Regions from separate parts of the Xanthomonas hyacinthi genome, predicted to be linked through region 2. Evidence: predicted binding sites of a transcription regulator. Region 2 holds the regulator's gene; the other holds the start of a gene.

Region 1 (15,364 bases), 500 kb from region 2:
GCCGATGTCGTGGACGCGGGGAGCGATCAGGGTGGGCATGCGCGGCCTCGCGGAGCGGGGAACAGGTGCACGAGCTTCGCATGCGCGGCCGTCGCGGTGGGAGCGCGGCGGCAAGACGGATTGTCCCGGACCGTGGCGTTTTCTTCTGTGAGACGGCGTGCTGCTGCGTGGTCCCGCAGCGCGCTGCGGGTCGCCACGGCGTCGGTGGTGGCATGCGATGCGCAAACGGCATGCGTGGCCGGCATGCAGGAGCGAAATCGCATAGTGCCGAAGAGCGCTCCTTTCTTGTCTGCAGTTTTGTAACTTTTGAATTCAATGATCGTCGGCGTATGGCAATAATCGAGCGCTGCGGCAAGGCCGGCACCGGCCTTGCCGCAGCATCGCAGCGCGTTCGCTGCATCCATCCCCTTGAAATGGAAAACATCCAGATGAACCACTCGTCGAAGCATGGCAACACCGTCAAGGCCATACTGTGGATCGTGCTGCCGCTGGCGTCGTTTGCTGCCGCGTTGGCACATGCGGAAAAAAATCCTGTTGACCATAGGGAATTGTTCCTCGTTGTCGACAATACCCTGTGGAATGCAGAAGCGCTGATGCTGGAGCATGAAGGGTCCAGGGATTGCTATGCCGCCAAATATGGAGTACCAACTTATTTCATATTACCGCCGCCGCCGCTGCCGCTTAACAATACGGATTATCTGGCGATCGGCATGTCGTCCAGAGATTGCGCCGAAGGAACCGGCATACCTGGCGTCAGCCTCCAGTTCACGATGAAGGCCAACGAGCCCGATAATGTAGCGGATATCACGATCGCCGCTGACGGCATCCAGGTCGCATACGCACACTTCATAGGCAACTAGAGTAAAAGCCGTGATCGACCGATGATACCGGCGGCCTGCACCGCCACCTCGCCGCGGCGCGAGGCCAGCCGGTCGGCCAGGCGGGTCGGCTCCGGCAGCCGGTAGCCGCGCAGGTAGCGCAGGGTCCAGTGCAGCGCGCTGTCCACCGCGACGCGGTGGCCGGGCGAGACGATCAACGGATTGCAGCGCGGCTTGCTGCGCAGCGCCCAGCCGACGGTCTCGCCGCGGTGCACGATCGGGCTGCGTTCGCCGGCCTGCGGCCCGGGTTCGTCATAGCGCCCGGCCAGCAACTTCTTGGCCACGCCGATGCTGGGCAGGCCGCTGACCACGCCGAAGTGCGCGGCGATGCCGAGCCGGCGCGGATGGGCGATGCCCTGGCCGTCGACGAACACCAGGTCCGGGCGCTGCCGCAGCAAGCCCAGCGCGGCCAGCAGCGCCGGCAGTTCGCGAAAGCTCAGCAGGCCCGGCACGTAGGGCATCGAGGTCGGCACGCGGGCGATCTCGGCCTGCTGCGGCTGCAAGGTTTCGGCGTCGATCAGCACCGCCGCGGCGCGGGTGATGCGGCCTTCGTCCTCGAAACCGACATCGAACCCGGCCAGCCAGCGCGGCGGGTCCGCCACTTCGTCCTGCAGCCGTACCTGCCTGGCCAGCGTGGCCTGCAGCGCCCGCGCCTGCATGAGGCTGCCGTCCCAGTCGCCGAAGACCTTGTGCGAAGGAGTGTCCATGTGGCGATGATCGCGCGGTGGTCGTGGCTGTGGCGTGGAGGAGCTGGGAATGGGGAAACGGGAATGGGGAATCGTTGAAGCAGGTTCCTGATCGATGCCTGGCGACGAGAGGTCGCGGTCTCGACAAGAGGGTGACGGTCGTCAGCGCCGATCCGCTTGCGTTCCGGCGTAGCGCCAGCCCGGCCCGCCTTTTAGGAGCGGCTTCAGCCGCGACAGATCGCCAGACGGCAAGGCGCGCTGGAACGCCAGGCCGTTTCCCATTCCCCATTCCCATTTCCCCATTCCCAGCCGTCACATCCCGCTACAATCCAGGGCCGCACGACCCACGCATTCCCCCCAACGGAGACCGTCGCAGTGACCCGCAAACTCGTACTGTTGCGCCATGGCCAGAGCCAGTGGAACCTGGATAACCGCTTCACCGGCTGGGTGGACGTGGATCTCACCGAGCAGGGCCGCCAGGAAGCCGCCGCCGCCGGCCGCCTGCTGCGCGAGGAGGGGCTGCAGTTCGACGTGGCGCATACCTCGGTGCTCAAGCGCGCCATCCACACCCTGCAGGGCGCATTGAAGGAACTGGACCAGGACTGGCTGCCGGTGCACAAGAGCTGGCGCCTCAACGAGCGCCACTACGGCGGCCTGCAGGGCCTGGACAAGGCCGAGACCGCGGCCAGGCACGGCGAGGAGCAGGTCAAGATCTGGCGCCGTTCCTACGACATTCCGCCGCCGCCGATGGACGCCGCCGATCCGGGCCATCCGCTGCACGATCGCCGCTACGCCACCCTCGACCGCAACGCGCTGCCGGCCACCGAGTCGCTGGCGACCACGCTCGAGCGCGTGCTGCCGTACTGGCACGATGCGATCGCGCCGCAGCTGAAGGCCGGGCAGACCGTGCTGGTCACCGCGCACGGCAACTCGCTGCGCGCGCTGTACAAGTATTTGAACGGCGTCTCGCGCGAGGAAATCCTGGAGCTCAACATCCCCACCGGCATCCCGCTGTTGTTCGAACTGGACGACGAATTGAAGGTGCAGTCCTACCGCTATCTCGGCGATCCGGAAGCGGCGAAGAAGGCGGCCGAGGCCGTGGCCAACCAGGGCAAGGCCAGGTAGCACGCCAGCAGATCCTGCCGGAGCCGTGAGCGCGCAAGGCGCCGTCAACCGTCGCCGCCCGCGTCCACCCACACCCGCATCTCGCCTTCGCCGCGGTTGGCCGCGGCGAAGCAGCGCACGAAGGCCAGGGTCTGCGCCTGCCGCGACGGCGGCGGCGCGTCGTCGCGGTACAGCGGCAAGGCGTCGGCCTGTGCCTCGTCGCGGCCGTGCAGGCGTTCGCCTTCGGCCTGCAGCAGCGCGGCCGCCGCAGACCTGGGAGCGCGAGCCGGAAGCGGGGATCTGGCGGCGTGCCGCGGCGCCAGATCGGCTGGTAGCCGGTGGAGTCGCAGGTGTAGCGGTGCAAGCTGCGCCAAGCTGCGCATTGTGCGACTTCAGTCGCGACGGGCCTTACCGATAAAGCCCGTCGCGACTGAAGTCGCACAAGTAACGGCAGCCTAACCCGAAACCGCGCTAGCCGAGCTACTGCACGATTTCGCGCGCCATCGATCCCAGCGGCAGGATCTTCTCCGCGCCGCCGCGCTTGATCGCTTCCTTGGGCATGCCGAACACCACGCTGCTCTGTTCGTCCTGGGCCACGGTGCGCGCGCCGGCCTGGCGCATCTCCAGCAGGCCGACCGCGCCGTCGTCGCCCATGCCGGTCATGATGATGCCCAGCGCATTGGCGCCGGCGGCGCGCGCGGCGGAGCGGAACAGCACGTCCACCGACGGCCGGTGCCGGTTCACCGGCGGCCCGTCCACCACCTCGACGAAATACTGCGCGCCGCTGCGGCGCAGCAGCATGTGCTTGCCGCCGGGCGCGATCAGCGCGCGGCCCGGGACCACGCGGTCGTTGTTGGCCGCTTCCTTCACCGAAATGTGGCACAGCGTGTCCAGCCGCGCGGCGAACGCGGCGGTGAACTTCTCCGGCATGTGCTGGACGATGACGATGCCGGGGCTGACCCGCGGCAGTGCGGTCAGCACTTCCTCCAGCGCCTGGGTGCCGCCGGTGGAGGTGCCGATCGCGATCACCCGTTCGGTGGTCTGCGCCAGCGGGCGTCCGCCCTGCGCCGGCAGGATCACGTCGGCGCTGTGCTTGACCTCCGCTTCCACCGGCGGCGCGGCGTTGCGTGCGGCCAGGCGCTTGACGTTGGCGCGCGCGGCGCTGCGCACCGTGGCCACCAGTTCCTCGGCCGAGTCGGTGAGGAACTGCTTCAGGCCGAGCTTGGGCTTGGTCACCACCGCCACCGCGCCGGCGGCCAGCGCGTCCATGGTCACCCGCGCGCCCTTCTCGGTGAGCGTGGAGCAGATCACCACCGGGGTGGGGCGCTCGCTCATGATCTTGCGCAGGAAGGTGATGCCGTCCATCTTCGGCATTTCCACGTCCAGCACGATCACGTCCGGCCATTGCTGGCGCATCTTGTCCATCGCCAGCAGCGGATCGGCGGCCGCGGCGATCACCTCGATGCCGGGCGCTTCGTTGAGCACCGCCACCAGCACCTGGCGCACCACCGCCGAATCGTCGACCACCATGGCCTTGATCGTCGTCGTCATCGGTCGTTCCTTTGAGTAGCGGCAGCGGTGCTCATGGCTTGCGGTACACCGCCGGCGCCACCTGCACGACCTCGTTGTTGACCTCGTTCAGGCTTTCCGAATGGCCGATGCAGAAGATGCCGCCGCGCTTGAGCGTGGACAGCACCCGCGCGACCACTTCGCGCTTGGTCTGGCCGTTGAAGTAGATCATCACGTTGCGCAGGAAGATCACGTCGAACTGGCCGAGGTTGGGCAGCGCGGTATTGAGGTTGGCATGCAGGAAGCGCACGTTGTCGCGCAGCTTGCGGTCGATCAGCAGGCTGCCTTCGTACTCGCCGCGGCCCTTCAGGCAGTAGCGCTTGAGCAGCGCCGGCGGCATGTGTTCGATGCGCTGCAGCGGATAGTGGCCGCTGCGCGCCTTGGCCAGCACGCGGGTGCTGATGTCGGTGCCGACCACTTCGTAGGGGCGGCCCTGCAGCGCGTCGTCCAGCACCATCGCCATGCTGTAGGCCTCCTCGCCGGTGGAACTGGCCGCGCTCCAGATGCGGAACGGCGCATTGCCCTTGTGCTCGCCGGCCAGCTTGCGCAGCAGGTCGAAGTGCTTGGGTTCGCGGAAGAAATAGGTTTCGTTGGTGGTCAGCAGGTCGATCGCGGTCTGCACCTCGGCGCCGCCTTCGCGGCTTTCCAGCAGCTTCAGGTACTGGGTGTAGGTCTGCAGCGAATGCGCCTTCAGGCGCTTGCCCAGGCGCCCGCACAGCATCGCCTTCTTGGCCGGGGAAATGGTGATGCCGGCGGCGTCGAAGATGAAGCGCTGGAACTTGCCGAATTCCTGCTCGGTGATGGTGTCGGTGCTGGTCATGGTGGTCCGGGAGTCAGTGATGCGGCGCTTGCGCCGCGGTGGGGCCGTGTTCGTGCAGCCGGGCCTGGTGCTCGAGCAGCCAGGTGGTCAGCGCGCCGCCGCCCATCGGCCGCGCCAGCAGATAGCCCTGGCCCAGGTCGCAGCCCAGTTCCTGCAGCAGTTGCCAGTCCTCCACCGTTTCGATGCCTTCGGCAACGGTGCTCAGGCCCAGCCGCTGGGCCATGCCCAGCGCCGATTCCAGCACGGTGCGCAGGTTGCGGCTGCGGTGCGCGTCGTGCACGAAGATGCGGTCGATCTTCAGTTCGGTGAAGGGGATGCGGGTCAGCTGTTGCAGCGAGGAAAAGCCGGTGCCGTAGTCGTCCAGCGACAGGCCGAAGCCCTGCAGCCGCAGCCGCGCCAGCATGCCCAGCGCGCTGGCCTGGACCAGCGAGCTTTCGGTGATCTCCAGGATCACGTCGGCCGGCACCAGCCCGTGGCGGCGCAGTTGGCTGTGCAGTTCGTCGAGCAGTCCCGGGTCCTGCAACAGGCACGGCGACAGGTTGATCGCCAGGGTCAGGCGGAAGCCGGACTGCTTCCAGGTCGCCAGCCGCGCCATCGCCTGGTCGGCGACGCTGGCGGTCAGCGCGTGGATCAAGCCTTCGCGTTCGGCCAGGGCGATGAAGCGGTCCGGTGCGATCTGCCCGTTCTGCGGATGCCGCCAGCGCGCCAGCGCTTCCACGCCGCTGACCTGGCCGCTGCGCATGTCCACCTTGGGCTGGTACGCCACTTCGATGTCGCCGCGGCGCAGCGCCTCGTGCAGCATCGCCGCGTCGGTCGCATCGCCCAGGCTGGCGTCGTTGCGCGCGGCCGGCGCGAGTTGCGGCGGGTGCGCCTGCAAGGCCGCGTCGAGTTCGGCCGCGCGCAGCGGTTTCTCCAGGCCGGCCAGCACCTGCAGGCCGCTGGCGCGGCCGACCTGCAGCACCGAGTCGATCAGCGCCGCGCCGCGCTGCGAGGCGACCACGATCGGCACCCGCAGGTTGCAGCGGGCCAGGGCGTCGAGCAACTGCACGCCGTCCATGCCGGGCATTTCCAGGTCCACGATCAGCAGCCCCGGCGGCGGCCCCTGGGCGATCCGCGCCAGCGCGGCATGGCCGTCGGCCACGCCTTCGACCGCCACCGCGCCCAGCCGCAGGCACAACGCCAGCGCGTGTTCGCGCTGGACCTGGCTGTCGTCGACGACCAGGACCGTGTCGAACTGGCGGAGCGTGGCGATTTCGTGGACGAGCGGCATGCGGATTCCGTCGGTGGACAAGGGCGGGCGCGGCGCGATGCGCCACGCCGTGCGGGGAACTCAGGCGGCCATGCCTTTCTCGACCCCCGACGCGATGCCGGCCATGGCGACGAACTCCTGGGTGGACAGCGCTGCATCGGCATCGAGCAGGATCACGAAGCGCTCGCCGACCTTGCCCATGCCGTGGATGAAGTCGCGGCGGATGCCGGCGCCGAAGGCCGGGGCCGGGGCGATGTCGGCGGCGGCGATCTCCAGCACTTCGCTGACCGCGTCCACCAGCAGCCCCAGCACCTGGCGCTCGCTGCCGTTGGCGACTTCGACGATGACGATGCAGGTGCGCTTGGTGATGTCGCTGGCGGCGCGGCCGAAGCGCTGCTGCAGGTCCACCACCGGTACCACCGCGCCGCGCAGATTGATCACCCCGCGCAGCGCCGGCGGCATCATCGGCACGTCGGTCGGCGTGCGGTACTCGATGATTTCCTTGATGCCGAGGATGCCGACGCCGAACATCTCCTTGCCGAGCAGGAAGGTCAGGAACTGGTCGGGGGCGAGATCGGCGGCGCCGAACGGTGCGGTCGATGGGTGAGCGGTCATGGCCTGTCCTCAGAAGCTGTCGAAGTGGAGTTCGTCCGGCGCCGCCACCAGCGCCAGTCCGGCCTCGCCGTAGCTGCGTGCCCGCGCGGGCGCCGCCTTCCTGCCGGCGCGCGGCACCGCGACCGGGCGCCGCGCCGTCGCCGCCTGGTTGGTGCGGAAGAAGCTCATCAGCTGCTGCAGCTGCTCGGCCTGGCCGCTCATTTCCTCGGCGGTGGCGGCCAGTTCCTCGGAGTTGGACGCGGCCTGCTGGGTGGTCTGGTTGAGCTGGCCGACCGCGGCATTGATCTGGCCGACGCCGGAGGTCTGTTCCTCGGAGGCGGCGGTGATCTCCTGCACCAGGTCGGAGGTGCGTTTGATCGAGGGCACCATCTGGTCGAGCAGCTTGCCGGCGTTCTCGGCCAGTTCCACGCTGGAGCTGGCGACGTCGCCGATCTCCTGCGCGGCGATCTGGCTGCGCTCGGCCAGCTTGCGCACTTCCGCGGCGACCACCGCGAAGCCCTTGCCGTGTTCGCCGGCGCGCGCGGCCTCGATCGCCGCGTTCAGCGCGAGCAGATTGGTCTGGTAGGCGATGTCGTCGATGATGCCGATCTTGTGCGCGATCTGCTTCATCGCCGCGACCGTGGAGCGCACCGCTGCGCCGCCCTCGATCGCTTCGCGCGCGGCCTTGCCGGCCATGCCGTCGGTGATCTTGGCGTTCTCGGTGTTCTGCGCGATGGAGGCGGTCATCTGCTCCAGCGAGGCGCTGGTTTCCTCCACGCCCGCGGCTTGTTCGCTGGCCGCCTGGCTCAGCGACTGCGCGGTGGCGCTGACTTCTTCCGAGGCGCTGGCCAGCGCCTCGGCATTGACGTTGACCTCGCCCACCACCTGCGCCAGGCGCGCGACGGTGGCGTTGATGCTGTCGCACAGTTCCTTCAGCTGGCCCTGGCAGGCGACGCCGGCGGTGCGGGTCAGGTCGCCGTCCTCGATCGCCTTGAGCACCTGGCGCGCTTCGTCGAGCGGACCGATCACCGCGTCCAGGGTCTGGTTGATGCCGTCGACGATGCGGCGGAAATCGCCGTGGTGCAGGCCGGCGTCGGCGCGCACGTCCAGGCGCCCGGCGCCGGCGGCGGTGGCCAGCAGGTTGGTGTCGCGGATCAGCGCGCGCAGATTGGCGCGCACCTGCTCGATGGTGTCGTTGATGAACGCCTTCTTGCCCGGGAAGCTGTCCAGCGGCGCATCGAAGTTGCCGCGGCCGAATTCGGCGATGCAGGCCATGGCCTTCTTCTTGACCGCGATATGGCCGCTGACCATGCGGTTGATGCCCTCGGCCATGCTGCGGAAATCGCCTTCGAAGCGCTGGCTGTCGATGGTCACGTCGATGTCGCCGGCGTCGTGTTCGGCGGACATGTGGTTCATCTGCGCGATCAGCCCGAGCAGGTTGCGACGCACCTGTTCGATGGTGTCGTTGATGAACGCCTTCTTGCCGGGGAAGCTGTCCAGCGGCGCCTGGAAGTTGCCGCGGCCGAACTCGGCGATGCAGGCCATGGCCTTCTTCTTGACCGCGATATGGCCGCTGACCATGCGGTTGATGCCCTCGGCCATGCTGCGGAAATCGCCTTCGAGGCGCTGGCCGTCGATGACCGCATCGATATCGCCGGCATCGTGCTCGCGCGACATGCGCTGGATCTCGTCGCCGACCTGGCGCACGCCGGTCTGCACCTGGCGCAGCGCCAGCAGGACCTCGCAGGCCTGGTCGTTGCGTAGCGTGGGCAGCACCACCTCGAAATTGCCGTGGGCGAAGCGGGTCAGGGTGGTGGTGGCGATCCGCAGCGAGCGGGCGGTGGCGAAGGCCGCGTAGCCGAGCACCGCGGTACCGACCGCCGCCGCGGCGATCGCCAGCGCCAGCACCTGGCCCGACGGCAGCGCCAGCGCGAAGCCGGTTGCGCTGGCCGCCAGTGGCAGCAGCACGGCGACGGCGGAGCCGATCCATAGCTTGGAAGAGAGCGAGAGAGAGTTGGACATGCCGGCGTACCTGTGCGTGGTTGAGTGGCGGGCACCCGGCGTCTGGCGACCGGTGCCGGGTGGAGTGGCGTTGGCTCAGACCGTGTCGAACATGGCCCGGACGATCCGTGCCGCCGCTGCCGGCGTGGTCGACGATGTGCGCTGGGACATGGCGGCGGTTGGTTCCTGGTTGGCGTCTGGGAGCGATGCGGTCGCCGAGCGGGGTCAGGCCGCCAGCGAATCGGTCGTGGGTTCGACTTGCGACAACAGCGAGGGCACGTCCAGGATCAGGGCGACGCCGCCGCTGCCGAGGATGCTCGAGCCGCTGATGCCCTTGACCCCGGCGAACACCTTGGCCAACGGCTTGATCACGGTCTGCCATTCGCCCAGCAGCGTGTCCACGACCAGGCCGAAGCGCTGCGCGCCCTGGCGGATCACCACGATGCTCTCGCGCGCCGGCGGCGCGCCGGCGATGCCGAACAGCGCGCGCAGGCGCACGTACGGCAGCACCCCGCCGCGCAGGTCGATGTAGTCGCTCTGGTAGTTCGGGGCGAATTCCACGCATTCCTCGACCACGTCCAGCGGCACCACGAACACCGACTTGCCGACCCCGACCTGGAAGCCGTTGATGATCGCCAGGGTCAGCGGCAGCCGCACCGAGATGGTGGTGCCGACGTCCTGCTGGCTGCCGATGTCCACGCTGCCGCGCAGCGCGGTGATGTTGCGCTTGACCACGTCCATGCCGACGCCGCGCCCGGACAGGTTGGTGACCGTCTCGGCGGTGGAGAAGCCCGGCTCGAAGATCAGCGCGAACACCTCGCGATCGGACAGGCTGCGGCCGGGCTCGATCAGCCCGCGTTCCAGCGCCTTGGCCAGGATCCGCTCGCGGTTCAGGCCGCCACCGTCGTCGCTGATCTGGATGACCACGCTGCCCGAATCGTGGAACGCATTCAGCCGCACCGTGCCGCGCACCGGCTTGCCGCGCGCCTGGCGCAGCTCGGCCGGTTCGATGCCGTGGTCCATCGCGTTGCGCACCAGGTGGGTCAGCGGATCGGCGATCTTCTCCACCACCGACTTGTCCAGCTCGGTGTCCTCGCCGTTGACCACCAGCACGATGTCCTTGCCCAGTTCGCGCGCCACGTCGTGGACCACGCGGTGGAAGCGGCTGAAGGTGCCGCCGATCTTGACCATGCGCAGCTGCAGCGCGCTTTCGCGCACGTCCTCGACCAGTCCGGCCAGGATCGAGGTGGATTCGAGCAGTTGCGCATCGCCGGTGCGCTGGGCATTGGCGCCGGTGCTGGCGACGGCGATGATCAGCTCGCCGACCAGGTCGATCATGCGGTCGAGCTTGTCGGCATCGACGCGGATCGAGCCGCCGTCCTGCGCGCGTGCGGCGGCCGCCGCCGCGGCAGCGGCAGGAGCGGTCGTGGCCTTGGCCGGCGCAGCGGGTGCCGGCGCGGCGGCCGGCGCCGGGCTGTCGAAGCCGGCGAAGTCGTCGGCGTGCGCATGGCTGCCGGCCTCGGCCACCAGCAGCGGCAGTTCCAGATTGGCGGCATCGCCGTGCGGGTCCACCGCGACCACCTGCAGGTCGCAGTCGTCGCGCACGAATTCGAAGATGTCCTCGATCGCAGCCTGCTGCGCGTTCGAGCGCAGCAGGATGTCGAAGCCCAGGTAGCAGGCTTCCGGGTCCAGTTCCGGCAGCGCCGGCACGCGTTCGTGGTCGGTGCGCACCGCCTCCAGCGTGCCCAGGCTGCGCAGGCAGCGGATCAGGTGCAGCGGCGAGTTGCCGAAGCGCAGCGCATCGCTGCACAGCTGCAGCGAGATCCGCCAGTAGCCGGTCTGCGCCGGGTCGGCGACGACGGCGGCAGCGGCAGCGGCGGCGGCCGGCGCGGCGGTCGGGTGCAGGTAGGTGTGCAGGCGCGCCAGCAGCGGCGCGCCGTCGGCGGCGAGCACCGCTTCGTCGGCCTCGGCACCGGCCGCCGCTTCCACCAGTGCGCGGATGTGGTCGCAGCAGGCCAGCATCAACTGGATCAGCTCCGAGTCCAGCGCCACCGCGTGCTCGCGCACCAGGTCGAGCACGCTCTCCACCACGTGGGTGAAGCCCACCAGTTGCGCCAGGTCGAACAGCCCACCGGAGCCCTTGATGGTGTGCGCGGCGCGGAAGATGGCGTTGACCGCGTCCGGGCCGGCTTCGCCGCGTTCGGCTTCCAGCAGGTTGCGTTCCATGTCCTCGAGCAGGTCGTGGCTCTCGGCGATGAAGGTCTGCAGCAGTTGCGCGAGATTCATGAGCTGGCGCCGCTCAGTGGACGGTGTCGCTGGCGCCGGGCGCGAGCGTGTCGCGCAGGCCGAGCAGGTCGAGCGCGTCGTTGACCGGCGCGCTGCAGCCGTCGAGCTGGAATGGCCGCCCCAGCGCACGCAGCGCGGCCTGGGTGGCGAGCAGCAGCTGCACCCCGGTGGCATCGATTTCGGTGACCGCCTGCAGCTGCAGCTGCAGGCCGCCGGGGTGCTCCAGCGCCGGCAGCAGCAGCGGCTTGAGTTCGCCGGCGCGGCGGATGGTCATGTCGCCGTCCAGGCTCAGTTGCAGCGGCAGGGGCGGGGAGTCCGGGAATTTCGAGCGCATGGCGTGTCTCCGATTCGGGCGGTGGGTACGTCGAAATCCCGGGCCGCGGCGCGGGTGCCGACCAGCCGGTTGGGACTGGCTGTAAGCAGATATCGGCGCCTTTTCGGAATATTTAGGCCGAACGGCGCATTTGTCTCGCAAATCCTTGAGCAGGATGAGCGGTTCAGGCCAGTGCGCGGCAACCCATCCCAATTGCGAACGGCGCCGCTCTTGGCCAGGAACCAGAGGCATGCGCCGTGCCAACGCCGTGCGGGCGCCGCCGCCGCAACAGAAAACGGCCGGGGACACCGGCCGTTTTCGGCAAGCCCGCGCTGGCGCGCAAGCCGCAGTGCGTGACCAACGGGATGGCGTGCCGCTGCGCGCAGGCGTCCTGCGCGTCGCTCGGGGCCTGGGTGTCAGCGCGGCGACAGCGCCGCCAGCAGGCCGCGGGCGGCGTTGAAGCGGTCCGCCGCTTGCGGCAGCGGCAGCTTCACCTTCAGCTTGTCCGGCCCGTCCATCGCATACAGCCTGGGCTGCTTCTGGATCATCTGGATGATGGTCATCGGATCGACGTCGGGCTTGGCCTCGAACACGATGCGCCCGCCGTTCTCGCCCAGTTCCAGCTTGCGGATGCCGAGTGTGATGGCCTGCAGCTTGAGTTCGGCGATCGCGAACAGGTGCTTGACCGCATCCGGCAGCAGGCCGAAGCGGTCGATCATCTCCACCTGCAGCTCGCGCAGCTGCTCGCTGTCGCGGGCGCTGGAGATGCGCTTGTACAGGGTCAGGCGGGTGTGCACGTCGGGCAGGTAGTCGTCCGGGATCAGCGCCGGCACGTGCAGCTCCACTTCGGCGCCGCGCGCGCCCTCGCCGGCGTCCAGGTCCGGCAGCTTGCCCTGGCGGATGCTGCGCACCGCGCGTTCCAGCAGCTCGGTGTACAGGCTGAAGCCGACCTCGGCCATCTGCCCGCTCTGGTCCTCGCCGAGCAGTTCGCCGGCGCCGCGGATCTCCAGATCGTGGGTGGCCAGGGTGAAGCCGGCGCCGAGCTCGTCCATCGAGGCGATCGCGTCCAGCCGCTTCTGCGCATCGCCGGTGATGCTGCGCCGGTCCGGTACCAGCAGGTAGGCGTAGGCGCGGTGGTGCGAGCGGCCGACGCGGCCGCGCAGCTGGTGCAGCTGGGCCAGGCCGAAGCGGTCGGCGCGGTTGATGACGATGGTGTTGGCGTTGGGGATGTCGATGCCCGATTCGATGATCGTGGTCGACAGCAGCACGTTGAAGCGCTGCTTCTGGAAATCCAGCATCACCCGTTCCAGCTCGCGCTCGGGCATCTGCCCGTGGGCGATGCCGATGCGCGCTTCGGGCACCAGCTCGCTCAGCTCGCGCTGCATGCGGCCGATGCTTTCCACGTCGTTGTGCAGGAAGTACAGCTGGCCGCCGCGCGCCAGCTCGCGCTGGAACGCCTCGCGCAGCAGCGCGTTGTCCCAGGCGGTGACGAAGGTCTGTACCGCCAGCCGGTTCGGCGGCGCGGTGGCGATGATCGACAGGTCGCGCAGCCCGGCCATGGCCATGTTCAGCGTGCGCGGGATCGGCGTGGCGGTGAGCGTGAGCAGGTGCACGTTGGCGCGCAGTGCCTTCAGCGCTTCCTTCTGGCGCACGCCGAAGCGCTGTTCCTCGTCGACCACGACCAGGCCCAGGTCCTTGAACTTCACGTCCGCCTGCAGCAGGCGGTGGGTGCCGATGATCACGTCGATGGTGCCGTCGGCGACCTTCTCCAGCTCGGCCTTGATCTCCTTGGCGCTCTTGAAGCGCGACAGCACCTCCACCCGTAGCGGCCAGTCGGCGAAGCGGTCGCGGAAGTTGCGGTAGTGCTGTTCGGCCAGCAGCGTGGTCGGCACCAGCACCGCCACCTGCTTGCCGGCGCTGGCCGCGGCGAACGCGGCGCGCACCGCGACCTCGGTCTTGCCGAAGCCCACATCGCCGCAGACCACGCGGTCCATCGGCTGGCTGCTGCCCAGGTCGCGCAGGGTGGCGTCGATGGCGGCGAGCTGGTCGGGGGTTTCCTCGAACGGGAAGCCGGCCGCGAACGGTTCGTACATGGCCCGGTCCACCTGCAGCGCCAGGCCGGCGCGGGCGCGGCGCCGCGCCTGGATCTCGAGCAGCTCGGCGGCCACGTCACGCACTTTCTCGGCGGCGCGGCGCTTGGCCTTGCTCCACTGCTCGCCGCCCAGCGAATGCAGCGGCGCGGTCTCGGCCGAGGCGCCGGAGTAGCGGCTGATCAGGTGCAGTTGCGCGACCGGCACGTACAGGCGGTCGCCCTTGGCGTATTCGATCTCCAGGAACTCGCCGGGCATGCCGCCGGCATCGAGCACGATCAGTCCGCGGTAGCGGCCGACGCCGTGGTCCTCGTGCACGATCGGCGCGCCTTCGGTCAGCTCGCCGAGGTCGCGGATGATCGCCTCCGGCTCGCGCCCGGCGCGGCGCGTGCGCCGCGGCTGGCCGGCGCGCTCGGGGAACAGCTGGCGCTCGGTGAGCACCGCGATCTGTGGATCGTCGAGCGCGAAGCCGTCGTCAAGCGGCGCTACCGCGATGGCGAAGCGTGCAGGCGCTACATCGGAGTCGAGCCCCTCTCCCCCCGGCGACCGAAGGGAGTCCCCGTGGGAGAGAGGGGTTGGGGTGAGGGTACGACCGCTCGCGACCTGCTTTTTCTGCGCAGCTGTGGCGGATGCGGACGAAGCAGCAGTCTTCTTCGATGAAGATGGCGCGAGCGCCGTACCCTCATCCGGCGCTTCGCGCCACCTTCTCCCGGAGGGAGAAGGGAGGAAGGCTGCGAAATTCGGGATCACCTCGGGCTTCAGCCCGGCTGCGGCCAGCACTTCCAGCAGCGCTTCGCGGCGGCCCGGCGAGTCGGCGGCGATCAGCACGCGGCCCGGGTAGCTGCCGAGGAAGCGCTTCAGCGCCTCCGCCGGCGCCGCGTCCTTGGCCGCCACCGGCAACGGCGGCAGCGGCTGGTCGCCCAGCGCTTGCGCTTCGCCGATGCGCGCGTGGTCGGCGGCCCACACCTCGATGCGCGGCAGCCCGTTGAGCTTCTCGCGCAGCGTGTCCGGCGCCTGGTACAGCTCCTCGGGCGCCAGCAGCGGGCGTTCCACGTCGTGGCGGCGCTGCTCGTAGCGGTTCTGGGTCTGCGCCCAGAACGCATCGGCAGCCGCGCCCACGCCCGGCGCGAGCAGCGGCAGCACCGCCTCGCCCAGATAGTCGAACAAGGTGGCGGTGGCATCGCGTGCCGGCGTGCCGGCGCCGCGCGCTTCCTGGAAGAACAGCGGCAGGTAGTACTCGATGCCCGCCGGCGCCAGCCGCGCCTTCAGGTCCTGGTACAGCGCGCTGCGCCGCGTGTCCACGTCGAAACGCTCGCGCAGCGTGGCCAGTACCCGCTCCACGCTGGCATCGTCCATCGGCACTTCGCGGCCGGGCAGCATCTTCACCGCCTGCACGTGGTCCAGCGAGCGCTGCGATTCCGGATCGAAGGCGCGGATCGAGTCGATGTCCTCGTCCAGCAGCTCGATCCGCAACGGCGTGTCCGCGCCCATCGGGTACACGTCGAGCAGGCCGCCGCGCACCGCGAAATCGCCCGGGTCCATCACCTGCGGCACGTTGCGGTAGCCAGCGCTTTCCAGGCGGCGCTTTTCCGCCTCCAGGTCCAGGCGCTGGCCCACGTGCAGGTCGAAACTGCCGCCGACGATGTAGCGCAGCGGCGCCACGCGCTGCAGCAGCGTCTGCACCGGCACCACCACGATGCCTTGCTGCAGCGTCGGCAGCCGGTGCAGCGCCGACAGGCGCTGGCTGACGATGTCCGGGTGCGGACTGAACTGG
Region 2 (15,364 bases):
GCAGCGCGCGCAGCACGTCCACCGAGCCGAGGATCGCGTCGATCGCGTGTGCTTCCACCTCGCGCTTGCCCGAGCGCAGCTCGTCGAGCAGCGTCTCCAGCACGTGGGTCAGGCCGGCCATCGCCTCGAAGCCGAAGGTGGCGGCGCCGCCCTTGATCGAGTGCGCGGCGCGGAACACCGAGTTGATCGTTTCGGGGTCGCGGTTGCCTTCTTCCAGCGACAGCAATCCGGCTTCCATCGCGTCCAGCCCTTCACGGCTTTCCTCGAAGAAGGTGGCGTGGAAACGTTGCAGGTCCATGCTCATGGGCGGGGAATCCGGAGAAGGGTGGAGAGGGAATCAGCCCAGGACTTTCTGGACGGTGGCGATCAGCTGTTCCGGGTTGAACGGCTTGACCAGCCAGCCGGTGGCGCCGGCCGCCTTGCCTTCGGACTTCTTGTCCGCCGCCGACTCGGTGGTCAGCATCAGCATCGGCGTGAACTTGTAGTCCGGCAGCTGGCGCAGCGCGCGGATCAGCGAGATGCCGTCCATGTTCGGCATGTTGACGTCGGTGACCACCGCGTTGAAGCGCTGGCCCTGGGCGCGGCCGAGCGCGACCTGGCCGTCTTCGGCTTCCTCCACCGCGAACCCGGCCGAGGTCAGGGCAAAGGAGACCATCTGGCGCATCGACGCCGAATCGTCCACCACCAAGATACGTGCGCTCATGCCGCGTTCTCCACAGATTTCAGGTTGTCAGGGGGTGCAGGAAGGCCCAGCGATGCGCTGACCCCCAGCAGGCGTGCCGCATCGCGGAACGTGTCGTTGCAGGCCGCGAACACCGTGCGTTTGCCGTCCTGGCGACGTGCATCGACGAATGCGCACAGCACCTGCACGGAGGCGGTATGGATGCGGCGGACCTCGCCGGCGTCCAGCTGCAGCTCGTCGTCCGACGCCAGCAACGGGGTCAGCCGTTGTTTCAGGTCGGCACTGGTCTCGATGCCGAGATCCTCGCCCAGGGTGACTGTGCTCATCATTGCTCCGCACGAATGGTTCTAGGGCAGATAACGGCCAATGCGCGGGAAGCTTTAGCGGCGCATCGGGAAAGTGCGGCAGGGTTGGCAGTTGCCGGGCGGTGATGCCGGGCATCGCCGCTGGCGCGGCGCGGCGCCGGGCCGGGGCCGGTCGTTGCCGCGACAGGGACGCGCCAGGCTTGGCCGGGCGCGCGGAAGACTGCTGCGTGGCACGCTCGCTTACCTCAACGAGCCTGCTTTGCTTCTTGCTGCTCGACCCGCAAGCGTTCAGGCGCAGCGGGACCCTCCGCATGGCCTCAGTGCAGCAGCTGCTCGGCGTCGAGCAGGATCATCGGCTGCGGCCCCAGCCGCGCCACGCCGCGGAACAGGTGATTGGAGATGCGGCAGATGCGGGCGTTGTCCGGCGGCTCGATCTGCTGGTCGGTGAGGCTGGCCACGTCCTCGACCGCGGACACGCGCAGGCCCAGGGTCTCGCCGTTCTCTTCCAGCACCACCACCCGGGTCAGCATGTCCATCTCGATCGGTGCGGCGCCCAGGTGGATGCCCAGGTCGATCACCGGCACCACCTGGCCACGCAGGTTCATGATCCCCAGCATCGCCGTCGGGGTGCCGCGCAGCGCCAGCAACGGCACCGGCAGCACCACTTCCTGCACCTTCAGCAGTTCCAGCGCATAGGCCTGTTCGCCGCAGCGCAGGCGCAGCCAGCGGGTGCTGCGGTCCGGCGCGCGGCGCTGGTGCGGGGAGGCTTCGTGGGGCACGCTCGGGGCCATGAACGCCTGCAGGTTGGGCGGTAGCCGCGCGCCCGCGGCCTGCGTGCGCTCGGCCTCGACGCGGCGTTCCGGCGGCACCGCCATCGGCGGACGCTTGGTCGCACGTGCTGCCGCCGCATCGTCTTCGGCGGCCAGGTCGCGCGGCGGCGCGGCGGCGCGCTGCATCTCCATCGCCGCGACCACCTCCAGATCGGCCTGGCGCTCGGCATCGGATGGGGCCTGCTGCGACATGATCCCGGCCAGGGCCGGGTCGGAATCGGCTTCGGCCAGCACCGCGGCGGCGATCTCTTGCGGAGTCGGGCCGGCCGGCTTGGGCGCCAGGGCCTGCTGCGACATGATCCCGGCCAGGGCCGGATCGGAATCGGCTTCGGCCAGCACCGCGGCGGCGATCTCTTGCGGGGTCGGGCCGGCCGGCTTGGGCGCCGGGGCCTGCTGCGACATGATCCCGGCCAGGGCCGGGTCGGAATCGGCTTCGGCCAGCACCGCGGCGGCGATCTCTGCCGCGGTGGGGCCGGCCGGGGCGGGCGCGGCGACGGCGCGCGCCGGTTCCGGCGCCGCTGCGGCGCTGGCCGCCGCGCGCGTCGCCTGGCGTTCGGCGTCCCGCTCCTCGGCGATCGCCTCGTGCAGCAGGCCTTCCAGATAGTCGTCGATGACCCCGGGGGCGTTCATGCGGCCTGCTCCAGCGGCGTGGCATCGCTGGCGATCAGCCATTCCAGCGCGCGCCGGTAGGCGGCCAGGCCGCGGCCGGGGTAGTCGCCGGGGACGCCGGCGACGGTCAACGCCTTGACGTTGCAGATCTTGGTATCGACCGGGATCGCGTCTTCCCAGACCCGCTCGCCGTAGCTGTCCTGCATCTGCCGCAGGGTGTCGTTGCCGGCGCGGGTGCGCTTGTCGTACAGGGTCGGCAGGATCGAGGTGGGCAGCGGACGGCGGCGCGAGCGCTCGACCATGTCCACGGTACGGACCATGCTGGCCAGGCCGTGCAGCGCCAGCGGCTCGGCCTGGGTCGGGATGATCACCCGATCGGCCGCGGCCAGCGCGTTGATCATCAGCAGGCCCAGGGTCGGCGGGCAGTCGAGCAGGATGTAGTCGTGCTGGCCGGCGTGACGCGCCATGGCCTGCTGCAGGGCCAGGCCCAGCCCGGGCTGGTTGGCGCTGCGCCGCTCCAGCGTGGCCAGCGCGGTCTGCCCGCAGACATAGCTCAGGCGCTCGATGGCGCTGTCGCGGGCCAGCGCGGTCAGGTCGCCCGGCGGCGTGGCGAACAGGTCGAGCACGCCGCTCGGCGGCGGATCCTGCGGCACCTCGAAGGCACGGGTCAACGAGGCGTGCGGATCGAGATCCAGCATCAGCACGCGGTGGCCGAGCATGGCCAAGCCACGGCCCAGCGCCAGCGTGGTCGTGGTCTTGCCCACGCCACCCTTCTGGTTGGCAATCGCCCAGATGCGCATCAGTTCACTCCTTCAATGGCGGCAGGTACCGCGCGGGGCTGGCCGGCATTGCCGGCAGCCGCCGCGGCGAAATGTAGCGGGCTCGCCGGCGCTGCGCCGGCGGTATCGGTCAATCGGTCTTGCGGCGACGGGGTGCCGGCCGCGGCGACGGGCGCCGCGTCGCGGCCGCGATCGGCGCCAGCGCGATCGGCGCCGCCGGCATCGGCCAGGATCACCAGCACCACGCGGCGGTTGGCGTTGCGGCCGGCCTGGCTGCCGTTGTCGGCACGCGGGCGGAACTCGCCGTAGCCGATCATCGACAGCCGCGACGGCTGCAGGCCCTGGTCGGCGAACAGATGCACCACGCTGGCCGCGCGCGCCGCCGACAGCTCCCAGTTGGACGGGAACTGCACGGTGGCGATCGGGCTGTTGTCGGTATAGCCCTCCACGCGCACGCCGTTGGGCACCGGCACCAGCACCTGCGCCAGCTGCGCCAGGGTGGAGCGGGCGCTCTGGTCCAGCGACGCGGAGCCGGAGCCGAACAGGATGTCGCTGTTGATCTCCACTTCGATCCACAGCCCGGCATGGCGCACGGTGATCAGCTGCTTCTGGATCAGCGGCGCCAGCGCGGCGCCGAGCCGGTCGGCGATGCCGTCGAGCTGGCGCTGCGCGCGGCGCAGCTGCTCCTCGTCGCGCAGCGCGCCGGGCGCGCGCAGCGGCGAGGCCGAGGGCAGCCGGTTCGGGTCGGGCAGGGACAGCGCCGGGCTGGACTTGATCGGGGTCGGACGCGCGCCGCCCTGGCCCTGCATCAGGCGTTCGCCGACCTGCACCGGGCTCATCGTCCGCGGCGCGCCGCCGAAAGCGGTGCTCATCGCGTCGGCCATGACCCGGTACTTGGCCTCGTTGACCGTGGACAGCGCGTACATCACCACGAAGAAGGCGAGCAGCAACGTCATCAGATCGGCATAGGGGATGGCCCATGCCTCATGGTTGACGTGATCTTCGTGCTGACGCTTGCGGGCCATGGTCGTGGGGTCAATGCAAGAAGCCGGCCAGCTTCGATTCGATGTTGCGCGGGTTCTCGCCCTGGGCGATGGCGATGAGCCCCTCGATGATCATTTCGCGCTCGCCGCTGCTGTGCTTGATCACGCTCTTGAGCTTGCTGGCCATCGGCAGGAACAGCAGGTTGGCCGAGGCGATGCCGTAGATGGTGGCGGTGAACGCGGCGGCGATGCCGTGGCCGAGCTTGCTCGGGTCGGCGAGGTTCTTCATCACCGCGATCAGCCCCAGCACCGCGCCGATGATGCCCAGCGTCGGCGCATAGATGCCCATGCCTTCGAACACCTTGGCCGCGGCCAGGTCGCAGTGTTCCTGGCCGTCCAGGTCGATCTCCAGCATGTGCCGGATCGATTCCGGCTCCACCCCGTCGACCAGCATCTGCAGGCCCTTGCGCACGAACGGGTCGTTCTGCTGCTGCACCTGGTTCTCCAGGCCGAGCAGGCCCTGGCGGCGGGCGATGTTGCTCCACTCCATGATCTGCAGCAGCAGGGCCTGGCGATCGCTGGCCGGCGGACGCAGGATCCACTTGGCGATCTGGAACGCGCGCTTGAACACCGCCGGCGGGGTATGCACCAGGATCGCGGCGATGGTGCCAACGATCACGATCACGAACGCGGCCGGCGACCACAGCGCCGAAACGCCGGCGCCCTTGAGGATGCTGCCGCCGACCAGCGAGGCGATCGCCAGCAGCAAGCCAATGAGACTGAGTTTGTCCATGCAGGAACTATCGGCCGCGAGGGGAGGGACTTGATGGGGCGGCCGGGATTGGAGATTCGGGATTGGGGATTCGAGGCGGCCAGCCGTCGGCTGCGAGCTGCGGATCGGCGAGTGCGCGGCATCTCCCCAATCCCGAATCCCCAATCCCCAATCCCCAATCCCGGCTCTATCAGCTCTTCAACCCATCCACATCCAGGATCAGCGCCAGCCGGCCGTCGCCGATCAGGGTCGCGCCGGCGTAGCCGGGCAGGCCGCGCAGCGCACGCGGCAGCGGCTTGATCACCACTTCCTCGCGGCCGCGGACCTGGTCCACGACCAGGCCCATGCGCGATTCGCCGGCCTGCACCACCACCACGGTCAGCAGCGGCAGCTGCGGCGCCTCGATGTTCAACCACTGGCGCAGGTCCACCAGCGGCAAGGTGTGCGATTGCCGGTCGAGCACGGCGCGGCCGTCGAACCAGCCCAGCGAGCGGCGCGGCGCATGCAGCACCTCGACCACGCGCGCCAGCGGCAGCGCATAAACGGTGTCGCCGGCCTGCACCAGCAGGGTCGGCAGGATCGCCAGGGTCAGCGGCACGCGGATCAGGAAGCGGCTGCCGCGGCCCAGTTCGGACTGGATCTGGATCTGCCCGCTGAGTTCGCGGATGCGCGACTGCACCACGTCCATGCCGACGCCGCGGCCGGAGATGTCGGTGACTTCGGACTTGGTCGAGAAGCCGGGCAGGAACACCAGGTGCAGGCATTCCTCGGTGGTCAGGCGCGCGGCGGCTTCCGGATCGATCAGGCCCTTCTCGCGCGCCTTGGCGCGCAGCCGCTCCGGGTCGATGCCGGCGCCGTCGTCCTGCACCTCGATGCTGACGTAGTCGCCTTCCTGCTGCGCCGACAGGCGCACATGGCCGCTGCGCGGCTTGCCCGACGCCTCGCGCAGCGCCGGCGCTTCGACGCCGTGGTCGATCGCGTTGCGCACCAGGTGCACCAGTGGATCGGCCAGCGCCTCGACCAGGTTGCGGTCCAGTTCGGTGTCGGCGCCGATCAGTTCCAGCTCCACTTCCTTGTTCAAGGAGCGGGCGACGTCGCGCGCCACTTTCGGGAAGCGCGAGAACACCTTGCCGACCGGCTGCATGCGGGTGCGCATCACCGCCGATTGCAGGCGCGCGGTGGCGATGTCCAGGCTGCTGACCGCGCGGTCCAGTTCTTCGTCGCGCAGGCGCACGCGCAGGGTCTTGAGCCGGTTGCGCGACAGCACCAGTTCACCGATCAGATTGACGATCGCGTCCAGGCGCTTGGTGTCCACGCGCACGGTGTGTTCGGGTTCGGCGGCCTTGGTGGGCGCCGCCGCGGCCTTCGGCGCGGCCGGGATCGGGACTGGGGAAAGCTGCGGCTTGGCGCTGGGCGGGGCAGCGCCGTGCAGGTTGTCCAGCAGTGCTTCGAATTCGTCGTCGCTGATCATCTCGGGATCAGCGGATTGGGACGCTGCAGGCGCCGTGCTCTTTCCGAGTCCCGGCACCACCGCTGTTTCCTCGCCGCTGGTCGCGAACTGCGCGATCAGCTGCGGCGGCGCGCGCGGCGGTTCGCTGCCGCTGCCGAACGCGTCGAGCATCGACTGCAGGTAGTCCAGCGACTGCTGCGCGGCGTCGAAGTGCCGCGCCTGCAGCGTGGCCTGGCCGGCGCGGGCCTGGCCCAGGGTGTCCTCGGCGGCGTGGCACAGTTCGACCATGGCGTTGATCGCCAGGAACCCGGCGCCGCCCTTGAGCGTGTGGAAGCCGCGGAATACCGCGTTGAGCTGGTCGCTGTCCTCGGGCGCCTGCTCCAGCGACACCAATTGCTCGCCGAGCCGGTCCAGGATTTCCTGGGCCTCGATGATGAAGTCGGCAGCGATGTCGTCGGGGACGGCGCTCATCAGACTACAACCCCAGTCCGGACAGCAGGTCGTCGGCGTCGTTCTGCGACACGCCGTGGCGGTCCAGTCCGGCCAGCGCCGGGCCGGCCAGGCTGCCGTCGGGCTTCTTTTCCTCCTTCGGCGGCAGGCCGAGCGCGCCGAAGCCTTCGTGCACGCGGCGCACGATCCCGGCGACGCGGCGGATGATCTGCCCGGTCAGGTCCTGGAAGCTCTGCGCCAGGGCCATCTCGGTGAGGTTGTGGCGGATCTTGTCGAGGATCTCGCCCTGGTCGCCGGTCAGCCCGCCGGCACGCAGCTGTTCGGCCAGCGCGCGGCATTCCTCGGCCAGGTCCAGGGTGCGGTGGCTGGCCTGTTCGGTCATCGCCACCACGTGGTCCAGGCGCGAGCAGGCATCGTCCAGCTCGCCGGCTTCGGTGGGGACGGTAGGCAGTTCGCCGAGCGCCTGGCCCAGGTCGCGCGCCAGCCGGCTCAGGCCCTGCATCATCGGCCGCGTGCGCCAGGCAGCGAGCGTGTCGATTTCCTTGCGCCAGGCGGCTTCGTCGCCTTTTTCCAGTGCGTCCAGCGCACCTTGCAGGCGTTCGATCAGGGCGCTGCGTTCGGCGCTGGCTTGCATCAGGCGGTCGCTCCCATGCGTTCGAAGATCTTGCCCAGCTTCTCCTGCAGCGTCTGCGCGGTGAACGGCTTGATGATGTAGCCGTTCACGCCGGCCTGGGCCGCCTCGATGATCTGCTCGCGCTTGGCCTCGGCGGTCACCATCAGCACCGGCAGGTGCTTGAGCTTGTCGTCGGCGCGGATGTTGCGCAGCAGGTCGATGCCGGTCATGCCGGGCATGTTCCAGTCGGTGACCACGAACTCGAACGGTGCCGAGCGCAGCGCGGCCAGCGCACTGTTGCCGTCTTCGGCCTCTGCAGTGTTGGTGAAGCCCAGATCGCCGAGCAGATTCTTGACGATGCGCCGCATCGTCGAGAAATCGTCCACGATCAAAATCCGCATGTTCTTGTTCACCGCTAACTCCCTTGGGTCTTATTCTTCGTCTTCCAGGCCGGCGTCGGCCGCTTCGAACGCTTTCAAGCGCCCGCGCAAGCGTACCGTGGCCTGGCCGTGGATCTGGCAGACGCGCGACTCGCTGACACCGAGCACCGCGCCGATTTCCTTCAGGTTCAATTCCTGTTCGTAGTACAGCGACAGCACCAGCTGCTCGCGCTCGGGCAGCTGTGCGATCGCCTTGCCCAGTTCGCGGCCGAACTCGCTGCGCTCCAGCATCTGCTGCGGATTGGGCCCGCCCTTGGCGATGGTGTCCAGCTCGCCGTGGTCCTCGACCCGCGACTCCAGGCTCAGCACCTGGCCGCGCGCGGCATCTTCCATCAAGCGCAGGTATTCGGGAAGCGGCATGTCCATCGCCGCGGCCACTTCGTTGGCGGCGGCGGCGCGGCCGGTGCGCTGCTCGATCTTGCGGATCGCCGCGGCGGCGTCGCGGGCGCGGCGGTGCACCGAGCGCGGCACCCAGTCGCCGCGGCGGATCTCGTCGATCATCGAGCCGCGGATGCGGATCGAGGCGTAGGTCTCGAACGAGGCGCCCTGGTCGGCGTCGTAGCTGCGCGAGGCCTCGATCAAGCCGATCATGCCGGCCTGGATCAGGTCGTCGATCTCGACGCTGGCCGGCAGCCGCGCCGCCAGGTGGTGGGCGATGCGCCGCACCAGGTCCGCATGCTGGGCGATGTAGTCGTTGGAACTGTTGCGCTGCACGGCGCGGTAGTGGGCGGCGGCGTTCATGCGGCGACCCCCCGCTGGATGATCCGTTCGACGAAGAACTCGACGTTGCCGCGCGGCACCGTCGGCGCCTGCCAGCGCGAGGTGCGGCGGGCGATCTCGGCGATCGCCTGCGCCGACGGGCTGGACGGGTAGGCCTTGACCACCGGCTGCTGGCGCTGCACCGCCAGGCGCAGCCAGTCGTCCTGCGGCACGCAGCCCAGGTAGTTCAGCGACACGTCGCCGAGGAACTTCTCGCACACCCGGCTCAGCTTGTCGTACAGCAGGCGGCCTTCGTTGAGGTCGCGGACCATGTTGGCCACGATCTGCACCCGGTCCACGCCGCGTTCGCGCGACAGCACCTTGATCAGCGCGTAGGCGTCGGTGATCGAGGCCGGCTCGTCGCAGACCACCACCACCGCGTCCTGCGCGGCCTGGCAGAAGGTCAGCACGCTGTCGGTGATGCCGGCGGCGGTGTCGATGACCATGATGTCCAGCTCGCGCTGCAGCTCGGAGAACACGTTGACCAGGCCGACGTGCTGCGCCGCCGGCAGCTCGGCCATGTGCCGGCGGCCGGAGGCGGCGGGCACCACCATCAGCCCGTTGGGCATGTCGATCAGCACCTCTTCCAGGGTGCAGCGCCCGGCGACCAGGTCGGCCAGGGTGAACTTGGGGGTCAGCCCGAGCAGCACGTCGACATTGGCCAGGCCCAGGTCGGCGTCCAGCAGCAGGGTGCGCTTGCCCATGTCGGCCAGCGCCATCGACAGGTTGACCGAGATGTTGGTCTTGCCCACGCCGCCCTTGCCGCCGGTCACGGCGATCGTGCGCACCGGGCCCAGCGGTTCGCTGCGCGTTGCCGACAGGGGGAAGGCATTGGTCAGATTGGCGTAATCACGCGACGGCATGGTTCTGCTCCGGAGTACAGGGCTTATCGGCAGCGCGCCGCAAATCTTCAAGGCGCAATACCAGGCTGGCGGCGTTGGCGCGGTGCAGGTCGTCCGGCACGCGCTGACCATCGGTCACCCAGGTGAGGGGAAGCCGGTGGTCCGCGACCACCGACAGGGCACTGCCAAACCGCCCGGTTTCATCCAGCTTGGTCAAGATCACCCCCTGCGGATCGGCGCCGGCGAACCGGCGCACCACCTCGTCCAGGTCGGAGAAATGCGCGTTGGCAGGGAGTACTAGCAAGGACCGGACCACTCGCGAGGCGCGCAGCCAGTGCAGCTGCGCGGCCAGGGCGCGGTCGCGCTGGCCCATGCCGGCGGTGTCGATCAGCACCAGCTTGTAGTCGCGCAGGCGCTCCAGCAGCTGCTGCAGGGCGGCGTCGCTGTCAGCCTCGTGCACGGCGATGCCGAGCTGGCGGCCGTAGCTGTGCAGCTGTTCGCGGCCGCCGACGCGGATGGTGTCGGTGGTGACCAGGGCCACGTCGCGGGCGGCGTGGCGTTGCAGGAAGCGCGAGGCCAGCTTGGCGATGGTGGTGGTCTTGCCGGCGCCGGTGGGGCCGATCAGGGCGATCACGCCGCCTTCCTCGATCGGGTCCAGCGGGGCGATCGGCAGGTGTTTGGACAGCAGCCCCAGCATCAGCCCGCGGCCGCGGTGCAGCTCCAGGTCGGCGGGGATCTGCATGACCACGTCGCGGGTGAGGCCGCTGTCGAAGCCGTAGTCGTCCATCAGCTCCAGCGCCTGCGCGCGCACCGGCGAGCCGCGCAGGCGTTCGTCGGTGAGCCGGTTCATCTCGCGCTCGATCATCTGCCGCATCAGCGCCAGTTCGTCGCGCAGCTGAGTCAATTGTTCGTCGTTCTGCGTGGCCGGGAAGCTCGCCAGCGGTGCCGGGGTCGGCAGCGCCGGGATCCCGGCGCTGGCGGCAGCGGCGACCGGCTCGGCGCTGGGCGCGCTGGGCGCGGCGGCCGGGGTCAACGACACCGCGGCGATGTCCTGGAGCCAGGTCGGCACGGCGGAGGCGCTCGCGGCGGCACTGGCCGCGGCGGCCGGAGCGGCGAACGGACTGGGCAGCGGCACGCTGAGCGGCGCGTTGCGGAACACGTCCTCGGGAATGCGGAATTCGGCGAAGGGGGCGGCGGCGGCGGGAGCCGGGGCAGGGGCCTGCGGCGCGGCGGGCGGACGGGTCGGCGCGGGCGCGGTGCCGGCGGGCATCGCCGAGGCGGCGATCGCGGCGGGCTGGGTCAGCGCCCGCACCGGCGCGGCCTGCGCCATGCTCGCGGTGGTCGCCATGGCCGCGGCCGGGGAGCGGCGCTGGCTGATCGCGGCCATCATCGCCATCGCCGGGTTGCCCATGGCGCCGGCCTTGGCCGCGCGCGGCGCCGGATTGGCGGCCGACACCGGCCGCCGCGGCGCCGCTTCTTCCGGACGCACCGCGTCCAGCGCCTGCTGCACCAGGGCTTCGTCGTAGTTGCTGGCGGCGACGATCTCGATGCCCTCGTCGGTGCGCCGGTTGGACAGGATCACCGCATCCGGGCCGTGCTCGTCGCGCACCATGCGGAACGCGGTGCGCATGTCGGGGGCTACGAAGCGTTTGATCTTCATGGGTGAACGCCGGGAATAGTGAATCGGGAATGGGGAATGGATGCGATGCTTGCGCCGTTGCCTGGCGGGCTGCGATGTCGTGTCTTGGTTGTGGCGATCTTGCTCATTGCTCTCTCCGCTGCAGGGGCGATGTTGCGATTCCCCATTCCCTGTTCCCGATTCCCGTCACCTCAGCTGATCGTCCCGACCAGCTTCAGCCGCTTGTCTTCCGGAACCTCGCTGTAGGACAGCACCGACAGCGAGGGGACGCTGTGGCGGACCAGCCTGGCCAGCGCGGCGCGGACTTGCGCCGGGACCAGCACCACCGCCGGTTCGTTGCGCGCTTCCTGCTTGCTGACGCATTCGGCCAGGCTCTGGTGCAGTCGCTCGGCCAGACCGGGTTCCAGCGCGGCACCGTTGCCCTGGGTAGAGTCCTGCAAGACACGTTCCAATTGCGGGGCCAGGGTGAACACCGGCAATTCGGCGGACATCCCGGCGATTTCCTGGACGATGAAGCGGCCCAGCGCATTGCGCACCGCGGCGGTCAACACGCCGGGTTCCTGACTCTGCGGGGCGTGCTCGACCAGCGCCTCGACGATCTTGCGCAGCTGCCGCACCGGGATCTTCTCGATCAGCAGGTTCTGCAGCACGCGCACCACCACCGACAGCGGCAGCGCCTTGGGGGTGAGGTCCTCGACCAGCTTCGGCGCGCTCTTGGCCAGCGTGGCCAGCAGCTGCTGCACTTCCTCGTGGCCGAGCAGTTCCGGGGCGTGCTCGCGGATCAGGTGCGACAGGTGGGTGGCGATCACCGTGGCCGGATCGACCACGGTGTAGCCCATGGTCTCGGCCTGGGCGCGCTGGTGCGGCTGGATCCAGATCGCGTCCAGGCCGAACGCGGGGTCCTTGCCGGCAATGCCGTCGATCTTGCCCAGCGCGCCGCCCGGGTCCAGCGCCAGCTCGCGGTCGGGATGGATGTCGGCGGTGGCCACCGGTACCCCGTGCACCAGCAGGCGGTAGGCGTTGGCCGGCAGTTCCAGGTTGTCGCGGATGTGCACCGGCGGCACCAGGAAACCGATGTCCTGGGTCAGCTTGCGGCGCACGCCCTTGATCCGCGCCATCAGTTCGCCGCCCTGGGCCTTGTCCACCAGCGGGATCAGCCGGTAGCCGACCTCCAGGCCCAGCGGGTCGATCGGGCGCAGTTCGTCCCAGCCCAGCTCGGCATTGGCCTGCGCGCCGGCGGCGGCGGCCTGCTGCGCCGGATCCGGCTTGGCCTCTTCCAACAGCAGGCTGCGCTTCCACATCTTCCAGGCCAGCAGGCCCAGGATCAGCGCCAGCGTCAAGAAAGCGACGTTGGGCATGCCCGGGACCAGGCCGACCAGGCCCAGGATCGCCGCGGCCACCGCCAGCGCTTTGTGCTGGCCGAACACCTGGCCCATCATCGAGGCGCCCATGTCCTGCGAGCGCGAGGCGCGGGTGACCAGCATCGCCACCGCCGAGGACACCAGCAGCGCCGGCAACTGCGCGACCAGGCCGTCGCCGATCGACAGCAGCGTATAGGTGGACGCGGCCTGGCCGACCGGCATGCCGTGCTGCAGCACGCCGACCGCCATGCCGCCGATGAGGTTGATGAACAGGATCAGGATGCCGGCGATGGCGTCGCCGCGGATGAACTTGCTGGCGCCGTCCATCGAGCCGTAGAAGTCGGCTTCCTCGCGAACCTCCTCGCGCCGGGCCTTGGCTTCCTCGCGGGTCAGCAGGCCGGCGTTGAGGTCGGCGTCGATCGCCATCTGCTTGCCGGGCATGGCGTCGAGGATGAAGCGCGCGGTCACTTCCGACACGCGTCCGGCGCCCTTGGTGATGACCACGAAGTTGATGATGGTCAGGATCGCGAACACCACGATGCCGACAGCGTAGTTGCCGCCGATCACGAACTCGCCGAACGCCTCGATCACCTTGCCGGCGGCGCCGTGGCCGTCCTGGCCGTTGATCAGGATCACGCGGGTGGAGGCCACGTTCAGCGCCAGGCGCAGCATCGTGGTCATCAGCAGCACGATCGGGAAGATGCTGAACTCCAGCGGCCGCTTCACGTAGACCACCGCCAGCAACACCATCAGCGAGATCGCGATGTTGAAGGTGAACAGGGCATCCAGCACCGGCGCGGCCAGCGGCACCACCACCATCGCCAGCATCGCCACCACGATCACCGGCGCGCCGAGGCCGTGCTTGATCATGTCCATCATCTTGCGCGTGTTCATTTGCGCGGCGGGCTGGCTCATGGCGTGCTCCCCGGGGCGAATTCATCGACCTCCAGCGGCGGCAGCGGCGGCAGCGGCCCGCTGCGCCAGGCGCGCAGCTGGTACACGTAGGAGAGGATCTGGGCCACCGCCGAATACAGTCTCACGGGAATCTCCTTGCCGAGTTGCCCTTCCCGATACAAGGCGCGTGCCAACGGTGGCGCAGACACCACTGCGACGCGGTGCTGTTCGCCGAGCTCGCGGATGCGGAAGGCCAGTTCGTCCACGCCCTTGGCGACCACGGTCGGGGCGCGCATGCGCCCGCTCTCGTATTTCAGCGCCACCGCGTAGTGGGTGGGGTTGACCACCACCACGTCGGCGCTGGGCACCGCCTCCATCATCCGCCGCTGCGACAGCTGCATCTGCATCTGCCGGATGCGGCCCTTGACCTCCGGGCTGCCCTCGCTCTCCTTCATTTCCCGGCGCACTTCGTCGCGGGTCATCTTCAGTTTGCGGGTGTAGTTCCACTTCTGGTACGGCGCGTCGATCGCGGCCAGCAGCGCCAGCGCGCCGGCGGTGTACAGCAGCAGGCGCAGGGTGAAGCCCAGGCCGTCGCCGATGGCCGTTTCCAGCGGTTGCCGCATCAGGCTGCGCAGGCCGTCCACGTTGTGGGAGATGCACAGGGCGGCGGCGCCGCCGACGAAGCCCATGCGCAGCATCGACTTGAACAGTTCGGCCAGGCTTTCCGGGCCGTACAGCCGGGTCAGCCCGGCCATCGGGTTGAGCCGCTCGAGCTTGGGGATCAGCGCCGCCCCGGAGAAGCGCAGGCTGCCCATCAGGATCGGCGCGACGAAGCCGGCCGCCACGCAGATGCCGACCAGCGGCAGGGTCACCCACAGCAGCCCCAGCAGCAGTTCGCCGAAGTGGCCGAACAGCGCGCCCGGGTTGCCGTACAGGCCCGGATCCGGGCGCAGCGCGCCCTTCATCCAGGTCACCGCGCCGGCCGCCAGCGAGCCGGACATGCCCATCAAGGCGAAGATGCCGGCGCTGAACACCGCCGCCGTCGCCAGCTCGCGCGAATGCGGGATGTTGCCCTGCTCGCGCGCCTCGCGCAGGCGTTTTTCGGTCGGTTGTTCGGTTTTTTCGGTGCCTTCTTCGTTTTCGGACATGACGGTGAGGCGCGCCGGGCAGGGGATTCAACCCAGCTTCCTGCAAGGACCGTACCGTTCGCCGCCGGGAGCCGCTGCGCGGCAGTGGGCGCTGCACCGGCACAACGCCCTTGGAAACACGAGCGATGCAGCCACGCAAGGCTTGAATCGCTCAAGGCCCGGCAGCGCTTGCGCCAACGGATTCTAGGCGGCGACCTGCCGGGCGGCGTCGAAGGCGGCATCGAACAGGCGCTGTACCGGCGGCCCCATCTCGCCGACCAGCACCGCCAGCAGCGCCAGGCCCAGCACCACCGCCACCGGCAGGCCGAGCTGGATCGGGTTCAGCGCCGGCGCGGCCTTGGCCAGCGCGCCGAACGCCAGGTTCACCGCCAGCATCGCCACCATCACCGGCAGCGCCAGGGTCACCGCGCCGCGCATCATGCTCATGAAGAAATCCGGCGCCACCGCGGCCATCGCCCGCGTGTCCGGTAGCGCGTTGCCGATCGGCAGCGCCTTGTAGCTGTCCACCAGCAGCGCCACCACCGCCAGATGGCCGTTGGCGGTGAAGAACAGCAGGCCGAAGGCCAGGTAGAACCATTGCCCGATCACTCCGGAGGTGACCCCGCGCAGCGGATCGGCCATCTGCGCGAAGCTCAGGCCGGTGCTCTGCGAGACCAGTTCGCCGGCCAGCGCGCCGGCTTCGAAGATCAGCCGCAGCATGAAGCCCATGCTCGCACCGACCGCCAGTTCGCGCGCCACGCTCAGCACCACCGCGGCATCGAAGCCGTTCCAGTCCGGCACCGGCGGCAGCAGCGGCGCCAGCGCCATC

Evidence for each region. Region 2 encodes FliA, which starts transcription of late flagellar genes. Its sites were predicted from a motif close to TAAAGTTTNNCNNNCNNNGGCCGATAA; they were not measured.
Region 1: the regulator FliA is predicted to act here: its motif matches at 11,611-11,637, upstream of FZ025_RS21200 (STAS domain-containing protein).

Annotation. Positions count from the first base shown of each region.
Region 1 covers NZ_CP043476.1:4,834,934-4,850,297, reverse strand. Annotated here, with positions in the region: gene FZ025_RS21255 (pirin family protein) at 1-39, opposite strand, end outside; gene FZ025_RS21250 (hypothetical protein) at 81-860, shown strand; gene nfi (deoxyribonuclease V) at 857-1,585, opposite strand; gene gpmA (2,3-diphosphoglycerate-dependent phosphoglycerate mutase) at 1,940-2,689, shown strand; gene FZ025_RS22615 (hypothetical protein) at 2,734-3,051, opposite strand; gene FZ025_RS21230 (protein-glutamate methylesterase/protein-glutamine glutaminase) at 3,149-4,219, opposite strand; gene FZ025_RS21225 (CheR family methyltransferase) at 4,251-5,057, opposite strand; gene FZ025_RS21220 (EAL domain-containing response regulator) at 5,071-6,327, opposite strand; gene FZ025_RS21215 (chemotaxis protein CheW) at 6,388-6,921, opposite strand; gene FZ025_RS21210 (methyl-accepting chemotaxis protein) at 6,931-8,922, opposite strand; gene FZ025_RS21205 (chemotaxis protein CheA) at 9,127-11,187, opposite strand; gene FZ025_RS21200 (STAS domain-containing protein) at 11,201-11,521, opposite strand; gene mfd (transcription-repair coupling factor) at 11,917-15,364, opposite strand, start outside.
Region 2 covers NZ_CP043476.1:4,339,431-4,354,794, forward strand. Annotated here, with positions in the region: gene FZ025_RS19030 (chemotaxis protein CheA) at 1-304, opposite strand, end outside; gene FZ025_RS19035 (response regulator) at 338-703, opposite strand; gene FZ025_RS19040 (STAS domain-containing protein) at 700-1,008, opposite strand; gene FZ025_RS19045 (chemotaxis protein CheW) at 1,305-2,447, opposite strand; gene FZ025_RS19050 (ParA family protein) at 2,444-3,226, opposite strand; gene motD (flagellar motor protein MotD) at 3,226-4,230, opposite strand; gene FZ025_RS19060 (flagellar motor protein) at 4,241-4,981, opposite strand; gene FZ025_RS19065 (chemotaxis protein CheA) at 5,151-6,881, opposite strand; gene FZ025_RS19070 (protein phosphatase CheZ) at 6,886-7,494, opposite strand; gene cheY (chemotaxis response regulator CheY) at 7,494-7,886, opposite strand; gene FZ025_RS19080 (RNA polymerase sigma factor FliA) at 7,905-8,654, opposite strand; gene FZ025_RS19085 (MinD/ParA family ATP-binding protein) at 8,651-9,535, opposite strand; gene flhF (flagellar biosynthesis GTPase FlhF) at 9,522-11,174, opposite strand; gene flhA (flagellar biosynthesis protein FlhA) at 11,345-13,429, opposite strand; gene flhB (flagellar biosynthesis protein FlhB) at 13,426-14,556, opposite strand; gene fliR (flagellar biosynthetic protein FliR) at 14,740-15,364, opposite strand, start outside.